DNA from 2 places in the Microlunatus capsulatus genome. Region 2 is predicted to be linked to the other one. Evidence: predicted binding sites of a transcription regulator. Region 2 holds the regulator's gene; the other holds the start of a gene.
The links. The regulator HrcA, encoded in region 2, represses chaperone genes, less so after heat shock. The targets are predictions, from matches to a motif close to TTGGCACTCGNNNNNNNCGAGTGCCAA.

Region 1 (10,603 bases), 560 kb from region 2:
GACACGCAGAACGAGGTGCTCGTCAGCGGCGACCCGCGGCTGACCAACCGCAACCAGTGGCTGGTCAAGCAGAAGAACCTGGCCTTCGTCGCCCAGACCGGCGACCTGGTCAACTGGGACACCCCCGACCACCGCCAGATGGCCGCGGCCAAGAGGTCGATGGACGTCCTGGAGGACGCGGGCGTCCCCTACACCGTCTCGGTCGGCAACCACGACACGATGGCCACCGGCGTGGGCGGCAGCGCGCGGGACCCCAAGAACACCTACCGCCTGCAGCGCGACACCACGACGCTCAACAGCTACTTCAAGGCGAGCGACTTCGGCTCGGTGGCGGGCGCCTACGAGTCGGGCAAGGTCGACAACGTCTTCACCACCCACACCGCGGGCGGGCTGAAGTGGATGGTGCTGAGCCTGGAGTTCTGCCCCCGCCCGGGCGTGGTGGCGTGGGCCAAGAAGGTCGTCGCGGCCCACCCCGACCACAACGTGCTGATCTCGACCCACAGCTACCAGAACGGCGGCGGCGGGATCGACGGCAGCAACCAGGGCTACGGCGACACCAGCGGCCAGCAGCTGTTCGACCAGCTGGTCAGCCAGTACCCGAACATCAAGATGGTGTTCTCCGGGCACGTCGGCCTCGCGCAGCGGGCCCGCGTGGACACCGGTCGGAACGGCAACAAGATCTACTCGTTCCTCACCACCATGCACGACCCGGTCACCAACCCGGTGCGGATGTTCGACGTCGACCCGGCCAACGGCACGGTCAAGACCCGGATCTACGCCCCGCTGACGGGCACCACCTGGGGCACGTACAGCCAGACCCTCACCGGCGTGCAGTTCGTGCGCTGAGCCCCCCGGCCGCACCCCGCGGCCACCGACGACCCGACGGGTCGGCTCCTGCGGGAGCCGGCCCGTTCGTCGTCCCCGGTGCTGGCACTCCACCAGGGCGAGTGCTAATCTCGCCACTGGCACTCTCCCCCGGAGTGTGCCAACGGACGGGACGGCACCGCGACGACGTCCTGACCGCTCCTCCTGAACATCCCACACACTCGTGAAAGGGGTTTGGACGTGGCCACCACGATCAAGCCGCTCGAGGACCGCATCCTCGTTCAGCCGCTCGAAGCAGAGCAGACCACCGCCTCCGGCCTGGTCATCCCGGACACCGCCAAGGAGAAGCCGCAGGAGGGCAAGGTCATCGCGACCGGGCCCGGCCGCGTCGACGACAACGGCAACCGCGTGCCCCTCGACGTCGCCGAGGGTGACGTCGTCATCTTCAGCAAGTACGGCGGCACCGAGGTGAAGTACGACGGCAAGGAGCTCCTGCTCCTGAACGCGCGCGACATCCTCGCCGTCGTCTCCAAGTAGTAGAGCCGAGCAGAGGAACAGACCATGGCAAAGATCCTCCAGTTCGACGAGGAGGCCCGTCGCTCGCTCGAGCGCGGCGTCGACACCCTCGCGAACACCGTGAAGGTCACGCTCGGCCCGAAGGGCCGCTACGTGGTCCTCGACAAGAAGTGGGGCGCCCCCACCATCACGAACGACGGCGTGACCGTCGCCCGTGAGGTCGAGCTCGACGACCCCTACGAGAACCTCGGCGCGCAGCTCGCCAAGGAGGTCGCCACCAAGACCAACGACGTCGCCGGTGACGGCACGACGACGGCCACGGTGCTCGCCCAGGCGCTGGTGCACGAGGGCCTCAAGGCCGTCGCGTCCGGGGCCAACCCGATCGGCCTCAAGCGCGGCATCGACAAGGCCGTGGAGGCCGTCGTCGAGCGCCTGCGCGAGAACGCCCGCGAGGTGCAGACCACCTCCGACATGGCGAGCGTCGCCACCATCTCCGCCCGCGACGAGGTCATCGGCGAGCTCATCGCCGACGCCTTCGACAAGGTCGGCAAGGACGGCGTCATCACCGTCGACGAGTCCAACACGATGGGCACCGAGCTCGAGTTCACCGAGGGCATGCAGTTCGACAAGGGCTACCTCTCGCCGTACTTCGTGACCGACGCCGAGCGGATGGAGGCCGTCCTGGACGACCCCTACATCCTCATCAACTCGGGCAAGATCTCCTCGATGACCGAGCTGCTGCCGCTGCTCGAGAAGGTCATCGGCGCCTCCGGCACGCTGTTCATCGTGGCCGAGGACGTCGACGGCGAGGCCCTGTCCACCCTGGTGGTGAACAAGATCCGCGGCACCTTCACCTCCGTGGCCGTCAAGGCCCCGGCCTTCGGCGACCGCCGGAAGGCCATGCTGGAGGACATCGCCACCCTCACCGGTGGTCAGGTCGTGGCGCCCGAGGTCGGGCTCAAGCTCGACCAGGTCGGCCTCGAGGTGCTGGGCCGTGCCCGGCGCGTCGTGGTCACCAAGGACAACACCACGATCGTCGACGGCGCGGGCAGCTCCGACGAGGTCAAGGCGCGCGTCGCGCAGCTGCAGGCCGAGATCGAGCGCACCGACTCCGACTGGGACCGCGAGAAGCTGCAGGAGCGGGTCGCCAAGCTCGCCGGCGGCGTCTGCGTCATCAAGGTCGGCGCGGCCACCGAGGTCGAGCTCAAGGAGAAGAAGCACCGGATCGAGGACGCCGTCTCCGCGACGCGCGCCGCGATCGAGGAGGGCATCGTCGCCGGTGGCGGCTCCGCCCTCATCCACGCGGCGGAGGCGCTCAAGGGCGACCTCGGCCTCACCGGTGACGAGCGGACCGGCGTCGCCATCGTCCGCAAGTCCGCGGTCGAGCCGCTGCGCTGGATCGCCGAGAACGGCGGCGAGCCCGGCTACGTCGTCACCTCCAAGGTCGCCGAGATGCAGCCGGGCAGCGGTTACAACGCCGCCACCGGTGAGTACATCGACCTGATCGCGGCCGGGGTCATCGACCCCGTCAAGGTCACGCGTTCGGCCCTGGCCAACGCGGCGTCCATCGCCTCGCTGCTGCTCACCACGGAGACCCTCGTGGTGGAGAAGCCCGAGGACGAGGAGCCGGCGGCTGCCGGCGGTCACGGCCACAGCCACTGACCCAGCAGGACCGGCACGACCCAGCACGACCCGCACGACCCGCGAGGGCCCTTCCCGGCAGGGGAGGGCCCTCGTGGCGTTCCCGGGCGGCGCGCCGTCCCGCTTGTGGCGCCCCGCACCGTCTGCAACAGTGGCGCGCAGCAGGTGGCTCTCTCTCGGGGACGACAGGGGGTACGTAGGGTGACCGATCACGACCCGTTCGACCCGGCGCTCGTCGCCCGGGCGCAGTCCGGCGACGAGGTGGCGCTGCACGCGCTGCTGTCCGCCGTGCGGCCGCTGGTGCTGCGGTACTGCCGCTCACGGCTGCGCAGCTACGCCGGCGGTCTGGAGGCCGCCGACGACGTGGCCCAGGAGACCTGCGTCGCGGTGCTCGACGTGCTGCCGCGCTACCAGCGCCAGGGCGCACCCTTCGCCGCCTTCGTCTACGGCATCGCCGCGCACAAGGTCGCCGACGCCCAGCGGGGTTTCCGCCGCTCGGCCGTGCCGGTCGAGGAGGTGCCCGACCAGACCGAGCCGTCCCCGACGCCGGAGGAGCAGGCGGTCTCGGCCGCCGGGGTGCGGGCCGCGGCCGAGCTGCTGGGCCGGCTCCCCGCGCGCACCCAGCAGGTGCTGCTGCTGCGCGCCGGCGGGCTCAGCGCCGAGGCCGTGGGGCAGCGGCTGGGGATGACGGCCAACGCCGTGCGGGTGGCCCAGCACCGCGGGGTGGCCAAGCTACGGCACCTGGTGGAGGACTCCGAGGAGCACCGCGAGCTGTTCGCCGGCTTCCTGCGACCCGCGCCGCCCCCGGTCGAGCTGGGGCTCGCCGCCGGCTTCTGAGCCCGCCCGCGGGCCGGTCCGACCGGCTCCCGGCGGTGCTGGTCACGGCGGGCGGTCCGGGCCCGCTCGGCTAGCATGGGCACTCCGTTCCGCGTGAAAGGCCCAGGCCCGTGTCCTCGTCTCCCGGTCTCAGTGCTGCTGGTGTGCCCGAACCCTTCGCGACGCTCGGCCTGACGTTCGACGACGTCCTGCTGCAGCCGTCCGAGAGCGACATCATCCCGTCCCAGGTGCGCACGGAGTCCCGTGTCTCCAAGCGGATCAGCGTCAAGGTGCCCCTGGTCTCCTCGCCGATGGACACCGTCACCGAGGCCCGGATGGCCGTGGCGATCGCGCGCCAGGGCGGGCTCGGGATCATCCACCGCAACCTCTCCATCGAGGACCAGGCCCACCAGGTCGACGTGGTCAAGCGCTCCGAGGCCGGGATGGTCGACGAGCCCATCACCATCGCCCCCGACGCCACGATCGGGGAGGCCGACGCCATGTGCGGCCGCTTCCGGATCTCCGGCGTCCCGGTCGTCGACCGCGACATGACCCTGCTGGGCATCGTCACCAACCGCGACATGCGCTTCGAGAGCGACCCGGCCCGCCTGGTCGGCGACGTGATGACGAAGATGCCCCTGGTGACCGGCCCCGTCGGGATCAGCGGCGAGGACGCGATGTCGCTGCTGGCGGCGCACAAGATCGAGAAGCTCCCGCTGGTCGACGAGCGCGGCCGGCTCAAGGGCCTGATCACCCTCAAGGACTTCGTGAAGTCCGACCAGTACCCCGACGCCTCCAAGGACGACCAGGGCCGGCTGCGCGTCGGCGCGGCCGTCGGCTTCTTCGGCGACGCCTGGAAGCGGGCGATGTCGCTGATCGAGGAGGGCGTCGACCTGCTGGTCGTCGACACCGCGCACGGGCACTCCCAGGGCGTCATCGACATGGTCCGCCGGCTCAAGGCCGAGAAGGCCGCCGCCGACGTCGACGTGGTGGGCGGCAACGTCGCCACCTACGCCGGCGCCAAGGCCCTCGTCGAGGCTGGCGTGGACGGGGTGAAGGTCGGCGTCGGGCCCGGCTCGATCTGCACCACCCGGGTGGTCGCCGGCGTCGGCGTCCCCCAGGTGACCGCCATCCACAACGCGTCCCGCGCCTGCCGGCCCGCCGGCGTCCCGCTGATCGGCGACGGCGGCCTCCAGTACTCCGGCGACATCGCCAAGGCCCTGGTCGCCGGCGCCGACACCGTGATGCTCGGCTCGCTGCTCGCGGGCTGCGACGAGAGCCCCGGCGAGCTCATGTTCCTCAACGGCAAGCAGTTCAAGAGCTACCGCGGGATGGGCTCGATGGGGGCGATGGCCTCCCGGGGCCGCAGCGCCTCCTACTCCAAGGACCGCTACTTCCAGGGCGACGTGACCTCGGACTCCCAGCTGATCGCCGAGGGCATCGAGGGCCAGGTGCCCTACCGCGGCCCGCTCGCGGCCGTCGCCTACCAGCTGGTCGGCGGGCTGCGGCAGTCGATGTTCTACACCGGTGCGGCGACCATCCCCGAGCTCCAGGAGCGCGGGTCCTTCGTCCGGATCACCTCGGCAGGGCTCCGCGAGTCGCACCCGCACGACATCCAGATGACCGTCGAGGCCCCGAACTACGCCGGCTGAGACCGACCCGCTCCCGCACGGCCACCGCAGACCCAGCACGGGGAAGGCTCCCACCATGTTCGAGATCGGCCTCAGCAAGCGCGCGCAGCAGGCGTTCGCGTTCGACGACATCACGATCGTCCCGTCGCGGCGCACCCGCGGCGAGGAGGAGGTGTCGATGAGCTGGCGGATCGACGCCCAGACCTTCGCCTTCCCCCTGATCGCGGCACCGATGGACTCGGTCATGTCGCCGGCCACGGCCATCGCCGTCGGCCGGCTCGGCGGGCTCGGCGTGCTCAACCTCGAGGGCCTGTGGACCCGCTACGAGGACCCGCAGCCCTGCCTGGAGGAGATCGCCTCGATCGCCGACCCGGTGCAGGCCACCCGGCGGATGCAGGAGCTCTACGCCGAGCCCATCAAGGAGGAGCTGATCGGGGCCCGGGTGGCCGAGATCCGCGCTGCCGGCGTCCCCGCGGCCGGAGCCCTCTCGCCCCAGAACACGGCGGCCTACGCCCGCGCCGTCGTCGACTCCGGGGTGGACTTCTTCGTCATCCGCGGCACGACGGTCTCGGCCGAGCACGTGTCCTCGGCCAGCGAGCCGCTGAACCTCAAGCAGTTCATCTACGACCTCGACGTCCCCGTGATCGTCGGCGGCTGCGCCACCTACCAGGCGGCGCTGCACCTGATGCGCACCGGCGCGGCCGGCGTGCTCGTCGGCTTCGGCGGGGGAGCGGCGTCCACCACCCGCTCCGTGCTGGGCGTCGCGGTGCCGATGGCCTCGGCCGTCTCCGACGTCGCCGCCGCCCGCCGCGACTACCTCGACGAGTCCGGCGGCCGCTACGTCCACGTCATCGCCGACGGCTCGGTCAACCGCTCGGGCGACATCGCGAAGGCCGTCGCCTGCGGGGCCGACGCCGTGATGGTCGGCTCGCCGCTGGCCAAGGCCGTCGAGGCGCCCGGGCACGGCTTCCACTGGGGCCCCGAGGCCTGGCACGCCACCCTGCCGCGCGGCGAGCGCGCCCACTTCGAGACCGTCGGCACCCTGGAGCAGATCCTGCTGGGGCCCTCGACGGTGCCCGACGGGACGATGAACCTCGCCGGCGCCCTGCGCAAGGCCATGGCCACCACCGGCTACACCGACGTCAAGGAGTTCCAGCGGGTGGAGATCGTCGTCGGCTGAGGACGCCGCCACCCGCACGCAGCGACGGGCGCCACCGGAGTCCGGTGGCGCCCGTCGCTGTCGTGCGGGGGTGGGTCAGGCGGTCAGTCGCGCGCCGCCTCGCGAGCGCTGGTGAGCGTGGCGGTCGGGGAGACCTTCGTGCTCGTGCCCAGCTTGACGGTCATCGACGTGCCCTTCTGCTTCGTCACCTTCAGCGTGACGCCGACGCCCGGGGTCTTGACCCCGGTCCGCGGCTGCTCGGCGCGCCAGTAGCTGCGGGTGTCGTCGAACAGCGGCTGCGCCTTCGCGCCCCGGATGTAGCTGGGGGTGCCGTTGATGTGCAGCGTGAACGAGTCGGCCCGCTTCAGCGAGAACGGCGCGTCGTAGGTCTGCACGCGACCGCGGAACGGCTGCCCGTTGAGCCCGTAGAACAGGTCCGGGTGGGCGTCGACCGGCAGCACGAGCCCGTTGCCCGGGTGCTCGCTGGTGTTGTTGTCGCCGTACGAGGTGTCCCAGTAGTTGACCAGCAGGCCGGTCTGGTACGGGAAGAACTCGGCCTTGTTCGGCGCCGTGGCCCCGAAGCCGAAGTTGTACGGCCCGGTCTTCATGTACCGGTCGTAGGACTGGTAGGTCCGGTTGGACGCCAGGTAGTACTGGTTGTACAGGTCGGAGCGCGAGTCGCCGACGGCGGTGAAGCCGTCCGCGACCCAGCCGCCGGCGCCGGACTCGGCCCCGTCGCTGAACACCGTGGTCGTGCCGCTGGTGACGGCGATCTGGTCGGCGAAGAAGCCGATCCCGCCCTCGGCCCCGTCGGTGCGGTAGGCGAGACGGAGCTGGACCGAGCGGCCCGCGTAGGCCGACAGGTCGAAGGAGGCCGGGACGTAGCCCTTCGACGTCCCGTCGATGCCGTTGCCCTCCTCGGGGTTGGTGATCGTCCCGGCAAGGGACGCCCAGCCGGAGCCGTCGTTGACCTGCACGTAGGCGTAGTCGCAGGCTGTCTCGTCGCAGTCCTCGATGTCCCACGCGGCCTGGAAGGTCAGCGTGGCCGGACCGGTCGGCAGCGTCAGCGAGCGCGTGAGGGTGTTGCTGAGGTCGTCACCCTGGCCGCTCCACCACTGCTTGGCCCCGGCCGCCGGGGTGACGAGCGGGGTCTTGACCTCCTTGTCCGGGAGGACGACGGCGAGAGCCTGGGCCTTCTTGGTGTTGTACTCGTGCGGACCCAGCTTGAAGGTCTTCTTCTGGCCGGCGACCGCGGTCTCGTAGTCGAGCCAGTCGAGCTGCAGCTTGTCCCAGACGCCGAGGTCGGCCGGCCGGGTGCCGATGCCGACGTCGTCCTTGCCCCGGACGCGGCTCTGGGCCATCAGGGTCCACCAGTTGACGGGGTTGTCCCCGCTCTCGGCGGTGTCGTAGTGGTCCGGCAGGCCGAGGTCGTGGCCGAACTCGTGGGCGAAGACCGACAGGCCCCCGTTCTCGGGCTGGATGGTGTAGTCGCCGACCCACAGGCCCGTGTCGCCGACCGGCGTGCCGCCGAGCTTGTTGTTCGCGGGACCGGTCTTGCCCTCGTCGGTGTAGTACGCGTACCAGCGGTGGGACCAGATGGCGTCCTCACCCTGCTGCGGGTCCCCGTCGGCCTGGTCGCCCCCGGAGTGGACGATCTGGAAGTGGTCGAGGTAGCCGTCCGGCTCGTTGAAGTTGCCGTCGCCGTCGTAGTCGTAGCGGTCCTGCTGGTCGAAGGACGCAACGCCCTTCTTGATCTCGGCCGCGGTGCGGCCGGCGGCCTTCTGGTCGGCCACCCACTGGGTCAGCGCGTCGCTCAGCAGGGCCCAGGTGTTGTCGCAGACGTTGGAGTTGCAGACCGCCGGGTCGTCGCCGTTCGCGTCCTTCGGATTGTCGTCGGACCGGCCGTAGCGGGCCTCGTTGTACTTGACCTTCACCCAGGAGGTGACGCCACCGGTGACGGAGTAGCGGCCCGAGGACTGCTTCTCGTAGTAGGTCTTCAGCGACTCCTGGCCCTCGGCGTCGCCGAAGTAGAGGTCGCGGTAGTGCTGCGGGCTGTAGTTCGGCTGCCAGATCGTGGAGTTGTCCACGCTCCGGTCCGGCTCCGGGATCTGGTTGTGCAGCGGGCCCTCGAACGTCGTCGGGCCTTCCGTCCTCGGGTCGACGTCCTTGTCGGGGAAGTCCGGGTGGCGCTCGTCGCCGAACTCGGCCAGCACCACGAAGATCTTGTCGGTCTGCTGGCGGTCGAGCTCGACGTAGGAGTCGACCTTCCGCGGCTTCACCGCCTTGCCCGCCGCGAGCGCCTTCAGCTCGGCCTTGCTGTAGGGGGCGGTCTTGGTGCCGACCCGGACGACGTCGGACCCGTTGATCCGCTCGATCTTCCGCTCCCCGGTCAGCACCAGGTCGAGCGCCTTCTGCCGCAGCGCCCGCCGGTCGCTCTCCATCGGGCTGGAGAGGTCGTCGTCGACCTTCTCCGCCTTCGGAGCGGCCCCGAGCGGCCCCTCCTTGCCCACCCCGGTCACGGGGCTCCCGCCACTGCTGGGTCCTGCGACCGCCAGCCCACCGCTGCCCGCGGCGAGCGCCGCCGTCAGCGTCAGGCCCAGCAGCCCCATCGTTGCTCTGCGCAAGACAAACCTCCCCTGGGTGGCTCGTGGCCACCCTCGAACGATCGGATGTGGGCTCACCCTAGGCACCGGTCGCACAGGAAAGATAGGGGCCCCTCAACGAAGACCTACGTCAATTCGTGCCCCAGTGTGAAGGTTCAACCGTGCACCACGACGAAACGACGCCACCTCAGCGATGAGGTGGCGCCGTACCCGATCCCGGTCACCCCCACCGACGGGGGGACCGGGGCTTGACGCGCGACCGGCGGGGGCGCCGGCCGCGCGAGCTCGTCAGCCCGTCCGCACGCTCATCAGCCAGGCGAGCAGGTAGGCGCGGCTGTTGCCGTCGTCGACCCACTCGTCGTCGAGGTCGCGCGCCTGCTCCAGGGCGGCCCGCCGCTGGTCCTCACCGGCCAGCGCCGAGTACATCAGCAGGTAGTCGCCGAACTTCTGGCCGAACCGGCCGCCCGTCGCCTCGGCGACGTTCGCGTCGATCTGGGCCGGGTCGCCGGCGAGGTAGGTCGACGCCGGGCTCATCGGGATCACGAGGATGCCCAGCATCGCCGCGGGCTCGGGGGAGAACCAGGTCGCGTAGTCGCGCTTGCCGCCCCAGTTCAGGGCGACGATCTCGTGGCCGTAGCCGGCGTAGGCGGGGTCGTCCCGGTCCGGGTTGGTCCAGTAGGCGAGCCCGGCGTGCGCCTCGCTGGAGAGCAGCCACGTGGCTTCCCCGGCCAGGTCGGCATTGTCGCGCACCTCGGCCCACAGGGCCAGGCCCGTCCAGGCGGTGACCGCCTCCGAGCTCGACTCCTGGTTGTTGCCGTCGGCGAAGGGCGACGTGCCGGAGGCCCAGGAGTGGCTGGCGTAGGCGTCGAAGACCCGCAGGTCGGGGAAGGCGCCGTTCGCCGCGGACGAGCCGATGTCGGCCGCCAGCAGGTCCATGACCGGCGCGTACCGCTCGGCGAGCGACGGGTCGTCCTCGGCCAGCACGGCGGCGGCGTAGAGGAAGTAGCCGTAGTGGAAGTGGTGGTCGTTGAACTCCTCCGAGCCGAACGACGGCGTGAGCCCGACGAGGCCCTTGGCCTGCTCGTCGTAGACGAAGCAGAACGCCTCCCGCTCGGCGCACCCCTGCGGCTCGGTCCAGCGGCCCAGGGTCTCGGTCAGCTCGGCCTTCATCGCCGCCGCGGGAGCGTCGGCGCCCAGCTGCGCGGCCAGCCGGTAGAGCATGGCGCCGCGGTAGAGGGCCTTGCCGCCGAAGTAGGTGTCGGCGGGGAAGTCCGGGGTGGCGGCCACGTCGGCCTCGACCTGGCGGGTCAGCTCGGCCTTCTCGTCCGCGCTGAGCCCGCTGAGGTCCAGCCGGCCGGTGGCCGGGGACCGCGGGACGGTCCAGGTCAGCTCGGTGCCCGCGCAGAGCGCGA
Region 2 (10,603 bases):
GAGGGGCGCGGTCACCGCGTCCCCCCGGGCCGGCCCGTCATCCCGGTCACTGCCCGGCGAAGGCGTCCCGCAGGCGCCCGAAGACACCCCGGCCGTGCTTCTGGACGGTGCCCTCGGGCCCGTCCTCGCCGCGGAGCTCGGCGAGCTGGCGCACCAGCTCGCGCTGCTCCTCGTCGAGCCGGGTCGGGGTCTGGACCAGGAGGGTGACGCCCATCTGGCCGCGGCCGTTCGAGCGCAGGCGCGGCACGCCCTTGCCCTCCAGCGCCACCCGGGTGCCGGACTGGGTGCCGGCCGGCACCGCGACCTGGACGCTGCGGTCGTCGGCGTCGGAGTCCTCGAGGTCGGCCTCCAAGGTGGCCACCGACACCTCGGTGCCCAGGGCGGCCGCCGTCATCGGGATCTTGACGACGACCTCGAGGTCGTCGCCGTCGCGCCGGAAGATCTCGTGCTGGGCCACCGAGAGCTCGACGTAGAGGTCGCCGGCGGGGCCACCGCCCGGGCCGACCTCGCCGTGGGAGGCCAGGTGGATCCGGTTGCCGGTGCTGACGCCGGCCGGGATCTTGACGTTGATGGTCCGCGAGGACCGGATCCGGCCGTCGCCCGCGCACTCGACGCACGGGTCGGGGATGACCGTCCCGTAGCCGCGGCAGGTCGGGCACGGCTGGGTGGTGCGGATGTCGCCGATGAACGAGCGCTGCACGTGGGTGACATCGCCCTGGCCGTGGCAGGTGCGGCAGGTCTCGGGCTCGGAGCCCTCCATGGCGCCCGAGCCGCTGCAGCGGGGGCAGAGCACGGCGGTGTCGACCTGCAGGGGCTTGGTGGTGCCGAAGGCGGCCTCGGCCAGCTCCAGCGAGAGCCGGACCAGCGCGTCCTGGCCGCGGCGGACGCGCGAGCGCGGGCCCCGGCTGGACTGCTGGCCGAACATGGCGTCGACGAGGTTGGTGAAGTCGAACCCACCGGCCTGGCCGCCGAAGCCGCCGCCCCCGCCGAAGCCGCCCATCCCGCCGCCGAGCGGGTCGCCGCCGCGGTCGTAGAGGTCGCGCTTCTTGGGGTCCTGGAGCACCTCGTAGGCCTCGGCGACCTTCTTGAACTTGTCGCCGGCGTCGGCCTCGGTGGCCACGTCGGGGTGCAGCTTCATCGCCAGCTGGCGGTAGGCCTTCTTGATCTGCTCCGGCGTCGCGTCGCGCGCGACGCCGAGGATCTCGTAGTAGTCAGAGCTCATGGTGTGGGGTGATCATCCTTCGGAGAGGAAACGGCCTACGTAGCGGGCGACGGCACGCACCGAGGCCATGGTGGAGGGGTAGTCCATCCGGGTGGGTCCGACGACGCCCAGCGTGGCGAACATGTCGAGCTGGCTGCCGTAGCCGCTCGCGACGACCGACGTCGACTGTAGTTCCTTGTACGGGTTCTCCTGGCCGATGCGCACGGTGACGGCGTCGGCCGTGGTGGCCTCCCCCATCAGCTTGAGCAGCACGACCTGCTCCTCCAGCGCCTCGAGGACCGGCTTGACGGTCGTCTCGAACTCGGCGCCGTAGCGGGTGAGGTTCGGCATCCCGCCGACGACCATCCGGCTGGACGCCTCGCTGCTCAGCATCTCCAGCAGGGTGGCCACGGCCGCCTGGCCGATCGCGCCGAGCTCGGGCGGCAGCTCCCCGGTCAGCGTGCTGAGCCGGGCCGCGGCGGCCGAGGACGAGTGGCCGACGGTCGCCGCGTTGAGCTGGGCGCGCAGCTGGGCCAGGGTCTCGGCGTCGTGGTCGGGCAGCTCGAGGGCGCGCTGCTCGATGCGGCCGGTGGAGGTGATGAGGATGAGCAGCATCCGGGAGGTGGAGAGGGAGACCACCTCGACGTGCCGCACCGTGGAGTGGCTCAGCGTCGGGTACTGGACGATCGCCACCTGCTGGGTGACCTGGGCGAGCAGCCGGACGGTGCGCAGCAGCACGTCGTCGAGGTCGGCGGCGCCGGAGAGGAAGGTGTGGATCGCCTTCTGCTCGGCCGGGGACAGCGGCTTCACGGTGCCCAGCCGGTCGACGAACAGCCGGTAGCCCTTGTCGGTGGGGATCCGGCCGGCGCTGGTGTGGGGCTGGGTGATGTAGCCCTCCTCCTCCAGCGCGGCCATGTCGTTGCGGACCGTCGCGGGCGAGACGCCGAGGTCGTGCCGCTCGACGAGCGCCTTGGAGCCCACCGGCTCCTGGCTGGACACGTAGTCGGTCACGATCGCGCGCAGCACCTCGAGCTTGCGTTCGTCCACGTCCCCTCCTCTGTCGTGTCGGCGGCCCCGGGCGCGGCCCGTGCCTCGTCGTGGTGGTGGCCCCGGGCGCACCCGGTCGGGCCGGGTTGGCACTCGGAAGGCCAGAGTGCCAGTCTAGCGGGATGGACCAGCAGCCCCCGGCAGGACGGGCCCGCGACGGCGCCCCCGGTCCGCAGTTCTCGCTCGGCCCCTGGCGCGAGGTCGCGGACGGGGTGCTCGTCGCCGTCGCCGAGCCCGAGGGCGTCAACCTGGGGCTCGTGCTGGGCCGGACCGGCGCGCTGCTCGTCGACACCGGGTCGAGCCCGGAGCAGGGCGCCGCGCTGCGGGCCTCGGTCGCGGACGTCACCGCGCTGCCGCTGGTGGGCGTCGTCGTCACCCACGCGCACTCCGACCACGCCTTCGGGCTGGCCGCCTTCGCCGACGTCGCGACCCTCGGCCACGAGACCCTGCCCGCGGCCCTGGCCTCGCGCGCGTCCGCCGAGGCCGCCCAGGCCCTCGGGCTGGACCCGGCCGCGCTGGTGCCGCCGTCCCGCGAGATCGCCGTCGCCGTCGCGGTCGACCTCGGCGACCGGCGGGTCGAGGTGGCGCACCTGGGTCCGGGGCACACCGACGGCGACCTCGTCGTCGTGGTCCCCGACGCCGACCTGCTGTTCGTCGGAGACCTCGTCGAGTCCGCGCCGACGCCGGAGACGGCCGCCCCCTGGTGGGGGCCGGACAGCGTGCCGCACGCCTGGGGGGCCACCCTCGACGGCGTCATCGGGCTGATGACCGCCGGCACCCGGGCCGTCCCCGGGCACGGCGACCTCGTCGACCGCGAGTTCGTCTTCGGCACCCGCGGCCGGGTCGCCGCGGTGTCCGGGGAGCTCACCCACCTCGTCGAGTCCGGGGTCGGCGAGGCCGACGCGCTGGCCCGCGGCAGCTGGCCCTACCCCGCCGAGCACGTGGCGGGCGCGGTCGCGCCGGGCTACGCCGCGCTGGCCGGCCGGGGCGTCAAGGGCACCCGCCCGACGTTGCCGCTCGCGTGAGGACCACGGCGGCTCCCACCGGGTTGTCAGACTGGGTGCCGGTCAGAGCCGGTACCGGTTCTGACAGGTCGGCGAACGGGAGGGGCGGACGATGGGTCGGGTGACGGTCAAGACGCTGGCGGCGACGCTGGGCGTCTCCCCCGCGACCGTCTCGAACGCCTACAACCGCCCCGACCAGCTGTCCGGGGAGCTGCGCGCGCGCATCCTCGCGACAGCGGCCGAGCTCGGCTACGCCGGTCCCGACGCCGCGGCCCGCACCCTGCGGTCGGGCCGGTCGGGGGCGGTCGGGGTGCTGCTGACCGAGCAGCTGTCCTACGCCTTCTCCGACCCCTTCGCCGTCGAGTTCCTCACCGGGCTCAGCGAGGTGGTGGAGCAGCACCAGACGAGCGTGCTGCTGATGCCGCTGTCCTTCTCCGACAACGAGCCGGACGTGACGGCCATCCAGCGGGCCAGCATCGACGCCCTGACGATCATGTGCCTGCCCGAGCAGCACCCGGCGGCCGCGCTGGCCCGCGCCCGCGGCATCCGCTTCGTCGGCACCGACATCCGCGACGACCCCGACTCGTCCTGGGTCGCCATCGACGACCTGCGCGGCGGCGTGCTGGTCGGGGAGCACCTGGCCGCGCTGGGCCACCGCGACGTGGCCGTGCTGGTGGAGCGGAACGCACCCGCCGGCCGCGAGGTCGTCGAGCTCGACCCGGCCGAGGTCACCTTCCTCGACTACGCCTCCCGGCTGCGCGGCCTGCAGCAGAGCCTGCCGGGCCGGCTCACCCTGGTCTCGGGCGGGCACAACGCGCTGGCGTCCGGCGCGGCCGCCGCCCGGGCCCTGATGGCCCGTCCCGACCCCCCGACGGCCGTCGTGGGCCTGAGCGACGTGCTGGCCCTGGGGGCGCTCACCGCCCTCGCCGAGCTGGGCGTCGACGTCCCCGGCCAGGTCTCCGTCTGCGGCTTCGACGACATCGCCGACGCCGCCGCCCGCGACCTGACGACGGTGCAGCAGCCGATCCGCGAGCGCGGCCGCCTGGTCGGCCGCCTGCTCGTCGACGCCGAGGCCGGGCCGCGGCAGGTCGTGCTGCCGATCTCCCTGGTCCCGCGGGGTTCGACCGGGCCTGCTCCGCGCTGAGCTGTCTGACCTCGCTCCGCTCGGGCCCTTCGACAGGCTCAGGGAGCGGGAGTCACCTCGGCACCCGGGGCGGCCAGGCACCCGGATCTCGCGCCGATGACTTGTCCGTCCCCGGGGGAGGACACGCTCTTCGTCCTGCCCGGGGGACGGACAAGTCACCGGGCCAGAGCGAGATCCGCGACCGAGCGGAGCGAGGTCATTCAAGCGGCCAGGGCGTCTCCCATGCGAGGGCGGCGTCGCGGGTGAGCTCGACGAGGCTGAGCAGCAGGGCCTCGGCCGACTCCGACCGCAGCAGCTTCACCTGGTCCAGCGCCGTCACCGGGGCGATGGCCGCCAGCTGCCAGAGCGCCGGCACCGGCTCATCTGCCAGCTCGACGTCGGCCGGCCAGACGTTCTCGGAGAACTCGCTGGCCTGGGCGAGCGTGCGGCGCACCAGCTGCTCGGTCTCGGCGCGCAGGGGCTCCAGCCGCTCGTCCCAGACGAGCTCGGGCAGCACGCGGACCTCGGCGCGAGGGTAGGGGTCGTCGTCCAGCCAGGTCTCGACCTCGAAGCGCTCGGTGCCCTGGGCCACCAGGCCGACGACCCCGTCCTCGGCGCCGATCTGGGCGACGTCGGCCGTCGTGCCCACGCCGAAGCGGTGCTCGCCGCCGCCGACCTCGAAGCCGCGCTCGATGAGCACGACGCCGAAACGGGTGTCCTCGGCCTCCACCAGCTCGGACAGCATGACGAGGTAGCGCTCCTCGAACACCCGCAGCCGGAGCGGCATGTGGGGGAAGAGCACGGACCCGAGGGGGAACATCGACATCGCCGGCACCAGGCCAGACAACCACCGCAGGGCAAGCCGCGCACCGCCGCGGTTCGCTCCCGGGCCCGGGCCGGGGGCTCGCCTACGCTCGGCCGGTGAGCTCCCCGACCGACCGCTACCGCACCGACGTCCTGGCCACCGGCTGGCAGAAGGCCGGCAAGCCGGTGAGCACCGAGCTGGCCGTCAAGCCCGGCCAGGTGCTGGAGGACGCGACGACGGGCTTCGTCGGCGCCGTCGTCCGGGTGGAGCGCGGCATCGTCGTGCTGGAGGACCGGCGCGGCAAGCTGCGCAGCTTCCCGCTGGGGCCGGGCTTCCTCGACGAGGGCCGGCCGGTGACCCTCGTCGTGACGGCCCGGGCGGGCACGAGCGCCCCGCGGCGGACGGCGTCGGGCTCGGTGGCCGGGCCGGCCGAGCGGGCGAAGGTGGCGCTGCCCAGCCGGATCTACGTCGAGGGCCGGCACGACGCCGAGCTGGTCGAGCGGATCTGGGGCGAGGACCTGCGCCACGTCGGCGTGGTCGTGGAGTACCTGGGCGGCATCGACGACCTGCCGTCCATCGTCGAGGAGTTCGCGCCCGAGCGCGGCCGCCGGCTGGGCGTGCTGGTCGACCACCTGGTCCCCGGGAGCAAGGAGAGCCGGATCGCCGCCCAGGTCGAGCGCGGCCGCGGCGGCGGGTACGTCTCGGTGCTCGGCCACCCCTACGTCGACATCTGGCAGGCGGTGAAGCCGGAGCGGGTGGGCCTGAAGGTCTGGCCGCAGATCCCGCGCGACGTCGAGTGGAAGCACGGCATCTGCGAGGTGCTGCGGCTGCCGCACGCCGACCAGGCCGACATCGCGGCCGCCTGGAAGATGATCCTCGGCCGGGTCCGCTCCTGGAACGACCTGGAGCGGCCGCTGCTGACGACCGTGGAGCAGCTCATCGACTTCGTCACCCAGGACCACCCGGTCCCCGAGGACTGAGGACGACCGGCGGGGCTCCTGGCGCCCCGCCGGCCCCCCGGTGGTCTCAGGAGCGCGGGAAGTGCGACTTCGGGATGACGGCGTGCACGCCCATCGTCCGGTCGACGACCTGGGAGACGACGAAGTCCGCCGCCGCCGAGAGGTAGGCGTAGGCGACCGCGCGCTCCATGCCCAGGTCGTCCTGCAGGAAGTCCAGGGCGTTGACCACCGCCCGCCGCATCGCCACGTCGAGGTCGCTGACCTGGCCGCCCAGCACCCCGTCGGGGTCGGACAGCCCGATGGGGATCCAGGACGACCGGTTCTCGGCGAAGGGGTAGCGGTAGGCGACCGAGGGCACCCCGCTGCGCCCGGGGCGGCACACCGTCAGCCGGAAGGTGGCGCGCAGCGATCCCTCCAGCGCCGTGAGGGCCACCTCCCCGTCGCCCATGGCCAGGTGCGGGTCGCCGACGTAGAAGAGGGCGCCCTCGTCGAACACGGGGAGGTAGAAGGTCGAGCCCGGCCCGAGGAGGCTGATGTCGATGTTGCCGCCGCCGAGGGTCGGCGGGATCGAGTTGACCTGGGGCGCGTTGAGGGCGGGCGCGGGCGCGGAGGCGACGCCCATCATGCCCATGAAGGGGTTGAGCGGGAACCGGACCGCCCCCGCGGCGCTCTCCATCCGGCCGTGCAGGCGGCCCCGCCGGCTCTCCACGGGCGTGAACACCGAGACGTTGCCGTAGCGGGTCGGGTCGCCGCTGGCGCGGCCGTCGGTGGCGACCGGCGGCATCACCTCGTCCAGCGTCAGGCCGGCGGGGGCGGTGCGGCCGGGGCCCTGCGGCAGCGCGCCCTTGCCGTGCCGGCTGGAGACGACGCCGTAGGGCACCCGCGGGACGGCCGAGAGGGTCTCGACCTTCAGCACATCCCCGGGGCGGGCGCCGCGGACGTAGATGGGGCCGAGGACGACGTGCGGGCCGTCGACGTCGAAGTTCCGGGGGGTGCGGTCGTAGTCGCGGGCGACCGCCACCGCGTCGTCGAGGACCTCGCCCCGTCCGACGCCCTGCCGCGCGAAGTAGGCCCGCGGGTCCCGGCCCTGGTCCTCGAGGATCCCCTCGTGGGAGAGCGCGTCGATGGTGACGGTCTGGCCGGAGCCCATCTCCAGCACCGGCTCGGCGCCGACCGAGGGCACGTAGCCCCAGAGCACCTCGTCGGCCTGCGCGCTGAGGTAGTGGTCGCCGGTGATCCGGCCGGTGCCGGGCTGCAGCACCTCGAGCCGGCCCCGCCCGCCACGGCCGCCGGTGCGCGGGGCGGCCGTCGCGGCCACCGGTGCGCCCGCGGTGACCGTCGCCGCAGCACCCAGGGAGGCGGCCGTCCGGAGCAGGGCGCGCCGGCCGATCCCCTTCTCGATGGTCTCGGCTGCCTCGCGGCCCTCGGCTGCGCTCACGGTGAACTCCCTCGTCTCGTGGGCCGGACGGCCCACGGCGACGGTAGGGAGACGATGTTGCGGTGCGGGGTCGCGCTCGTTGCGGTCCGGTGGCAGACCGGCCGGGAGGCTGCGGGTCCGGCCCGCTCAGTCCAGCAGGTCGCGGACGACGCCGTCGGCCAGCAGCCGCCCGCGCAGGGTGAGCGCCAGGGTGCCGGCCGGGGTGAGGACGGCGAGGCCGCGGGCCTCCAGGTCGGGGACCCGGCGGCGCTCGGTGGCGGTGAGGACGGCGAGGTCCAGGCCGTCGGCCAGCCGGAGCTCCAGCAGCACGCGCTCGACGCGGCGGTCGTCGGGCTCCAGCAGCTCGCGGGCGTGCGCCGGCGAGACGCCCGCCGCCATCCGCCCGGCGTAGGCGGCCGGGTGCTTGACGTTCCACCAGCGGACGCCGCCGACGTGGCTGTGCGCCCCCGGGCCGACGCCCCACCAGGCGTGGCCGCGCCAGTAGGCCAGGTTGTGCCGGCAGCGGTGGTCGTCGCCGCGCGCCCAGTTGCTCACCTCGTAGGCGGTGTAGCCGGCCGCGGTCAGCCGCTCCTCGGCCAGCAGGTACTTGTCGGCCAGGTCGTCGTCGTCGGTCATCGGCAGACGACCGCGGCGGACCTGGCTGGCGAGCCGGGTGCCTTCTTCGACGATGAGGGCGTAGGCGCTGACGTGGTCCGGCTCGGCGGCCAGCGCGGCGTCGAGGCTGGTCGCCCAGTCGTCGAGGGACTCCCCCGGCGTGCCGTAGATGAGGTCGAGGCTGACGCTGTCGAAGCCGGCCGCGCGCGCCTCGGCGACGGCCTGCTGGGGGCGGCCCGGGGAGTGCACGCGGTCCAAGGTGGCCAGCACGTGCGGCACGGCCGACTGCATGCCGAACGAGATCCGGGTGAACCCGGCCTCCCGCAGGGCGACGAGATCGGCCGCGTCGACCGACTCGGGGTTGGACTCCGTCGTCACCTCGGCGTCCGGCGTCAGGCCGAGGTGCTCGCGGACGGCGTCGAGCAGCAGCGCGAGGTCGGCCGGCGGCAGCAGGGTCGGGGTGCCGCCGCCGACGAAGACGGTGCTGACCGGCGGGGCGTCCGGGCCCAGCACCCGGGCGGCCAGCGCGACCTCCTGGGCAGCGGTCTCGGCGTAGCCGGCCCGGGAGGCGCCGGGCTCGGTCCCGAGCTCGCTGGCGGTGTAGGTGTTGAAGTCGCAGTAGCCGCACCGGGTGGTGCAGAACGGCACGTGCAGGTAGACGCTCAGCGGGCCCCCCGGCACCTCGGCGCGCGCGGCGTCGGGCAGCGCGCCGTCGGCCGGGGCCGCGACGCCGTCGGGCAGGGCGGAGGGCATCGGACGAGCCTAGTCGCCCCGCGGCCCCTCGTCGGCCGGAGCCGGGCGCCCGACCCGCCCCGGAGCGGGACGGGTCGGGCGCTGGGCGCTCGCTCAGCTGCCGCCGACCTCGGTGGACGGGGACGCGCTCGGGCCGGCCGGCGGGGTCGGGGCGTCCGCACCCGGGGTCGGGGCGCCGGCGGGCGGGGTCGGGGCGTCAGCGCCGGGGGTCGGCGCGTCGGCGGGCGGGGTGGGGGCGTCAGCCCCGGGGGTCGGCGCGTCGGCGGGCGGGGTCGGGGCGTCCGCACCCGGGGCGGGAGCCGCGGCTCCCGGTCCGGCCGCGGGACCACCGACCGGCGGTGCCGGCGGGGCGGGCGGGGCCGGGCAGTCCGTCCCGTCGGCGCTGGCGGGCGGGACGGGGGCGTCGGCTGCCGGGCTGGGTGCGTCGGCCGGCGGGGTCGGAGCCGCGGTGCCCGGGGTCGGGGCGTCAGCGCCCGGCGTCGGTGCGTCGGCCGGCGGGGTGGGGGCGTCGGGCCGAGGGGTCGGCGCCTCAGCGCCCGGGTTGGGGGCGTCGGCCGGCGGGGTGGGCGCGTCGGCCGGCGGGGTCGGCGCCTCGGCGCCCGGGGTCGGGGCGTCGGCCGGCGGGGTGGGAGCGTCGGCCGGCGGCGTCGGGGCGTCGGCCGGTGCGGGCGGAGCCGGGGGCTTCGGGGCGTCAGCGCCCTGCGGCGGGGCCGGACGGGGGCCGGCGGGGCCGACCGGACCGGCCGGCGGGGCGCAGGCGGCGGGTGCCGTGGCGGGATCGCCCGTCCCGGTGCTCGGCTCGGCCGACGGCGAGCCCGAGGGGCTGGCCGAGGGGCTCGCGTCGGCCGGAGCGGCGGTCTCGCCACCGCCGGCGTCCGCCGGCAGGACGACCGAGGCCGCCGTGCCACCGCCCCCGGCCGCGATGGCGGGCACGGCGATGCCGGTGGCCAGCACGGCCGCGGCGGCGAGGGCGAGGCCGAGGCGGCGACGGCGGCGCGGCGTCCGGACGGCGCCGATCACCTGGGTGTCCTCCTGGCTGGGCGCGCCGTAGCGCTGCTGGTCGCGCTGCTCGGCCTGGCGGCGCTCGGCGGCCGACCGCAGCTGGTCGGACGGGTCGAACGGGTTCTCGGGGCTGCTCACGGGGAGGTCCTCTCGTCGGGACGGGCCGCCCGGTGGGGCGGCCTGCGTCGTGGTGCTGAGGACGACAGTGCGGAGCGAGCCTGAAGACCACCTCAAGAACGGGGGTCCGGCGCTCCTTCTTGAGGGGTTCTTCAGGTGGCCTGGGCCAGACTGACGGCCATGGTGACGGCGCGCGTGCTGGTGGTCGAGGACGACCCGGCGATCAGCTCCTCGCTCGTGGGCTCGCTCACCGACGCCGGCTACCGCGCCCGCGGACTGCCCGACGGCCGCGACCTCGAGGGCGAGCTGGAGTCGTTCCGGCCGGACCTCGTCGTCCTCGACTGGATGCTGCCGGGACGCGACGGCCCCGCCCTCGCCCGGGTGGTGCGGGCGCGCAGCGGCGCCGGGATCATCCTGCTGACGGCCCGCGACGAGATGGCCGACCGGCTGGCCGGGTTCGACGCCGGCGTGGACGACTACGTGGTCAAGCCCTTCGTCGTCGCCGAGGTGCTGGCCCGGATGCGGGCCGTGCTGCGTCGCAGCGGCGCCCTGGACACCGT

Region 1: the regulator HrcA is predicted to act here: its motif matches at 928-954, upstream of groES (co-chaperone GroES).

What each region holds. Positions count from the first base shown of each region.
Region 1 is NZ_JAGIOB010000001.1:1,533,542-1,544,144, reverse strand. Features, by position in the region: gene JOF54_RS07075 (metallophosphoesterase) at 1-846, shown strand, start outside; gene groES (co-chaperone GroES) at 1,066-1,362, shown strand; gene groL (chaperonin GroEL) at 1,387-3,003, shown strand; gene shbA (RNA polymerase sigma factor ShbA) at 3,184-3,819, shown strand; gene guaB (IMP dehydrogenase) at 3,963-5,450, shown strand; gene JOF54_RS07050 (GuaB3 family IMP dehydrogenase-related protein) at 5,506-6,609, shown strand; gene JOF54_RS07045 (immune inhibitor A domain-containing protein) at 6,693-9,212, opposite strand; gene JOF54_RS21820 (glycosyl hydrolase) at 9,480-10,603, opposite strand, start outside.
Region 2 is NZ_JAGIOB010000001.1:976,893-987,495, forward strand. Features, by position in the region: gene JOF54_RS04520 (16S rRNA (uracil(1498)-N(3))-methyltransferase) at 1-15, opposite strand, end outside; gene dnaJ (molecular chaperone DnaJ) at 47-1,222, opposite strand; gene hrcA (heat-inducible transcriptional repressor HrcA) at 1,235-2,248, opposite strand; gene JOF54_RS04535 (MBL fold metallo-hydrolase) at 2,371-3,273, shown strand; gene JOF54_RS04540 (substrate-binding domain-containing protein) at 3,365-4,396, shown strand; gene JOF54_RS04545 (LON peptidase substrate-binding domain-containing protein) at 4,593-5,201, opposite strand; gene JOF54_RS04550 (DUF3097 domain-containing protein) at 5,297-6,160, shown strand; gene JOF54_RS04555 (acetamidase/formamidase family protein) at 6,207-7,577, opposite strand; gene hemW (radical SAM family heme chaperone HemW) at 7,704-8,924, opposite strand; gene JOF54_RS04565 (hypothetical protein) at 9,018-10,064, opposite strand; gene JOF54_RS04570 (response regulator transcription factor) at 10,224-10,603, shown strand, end outside.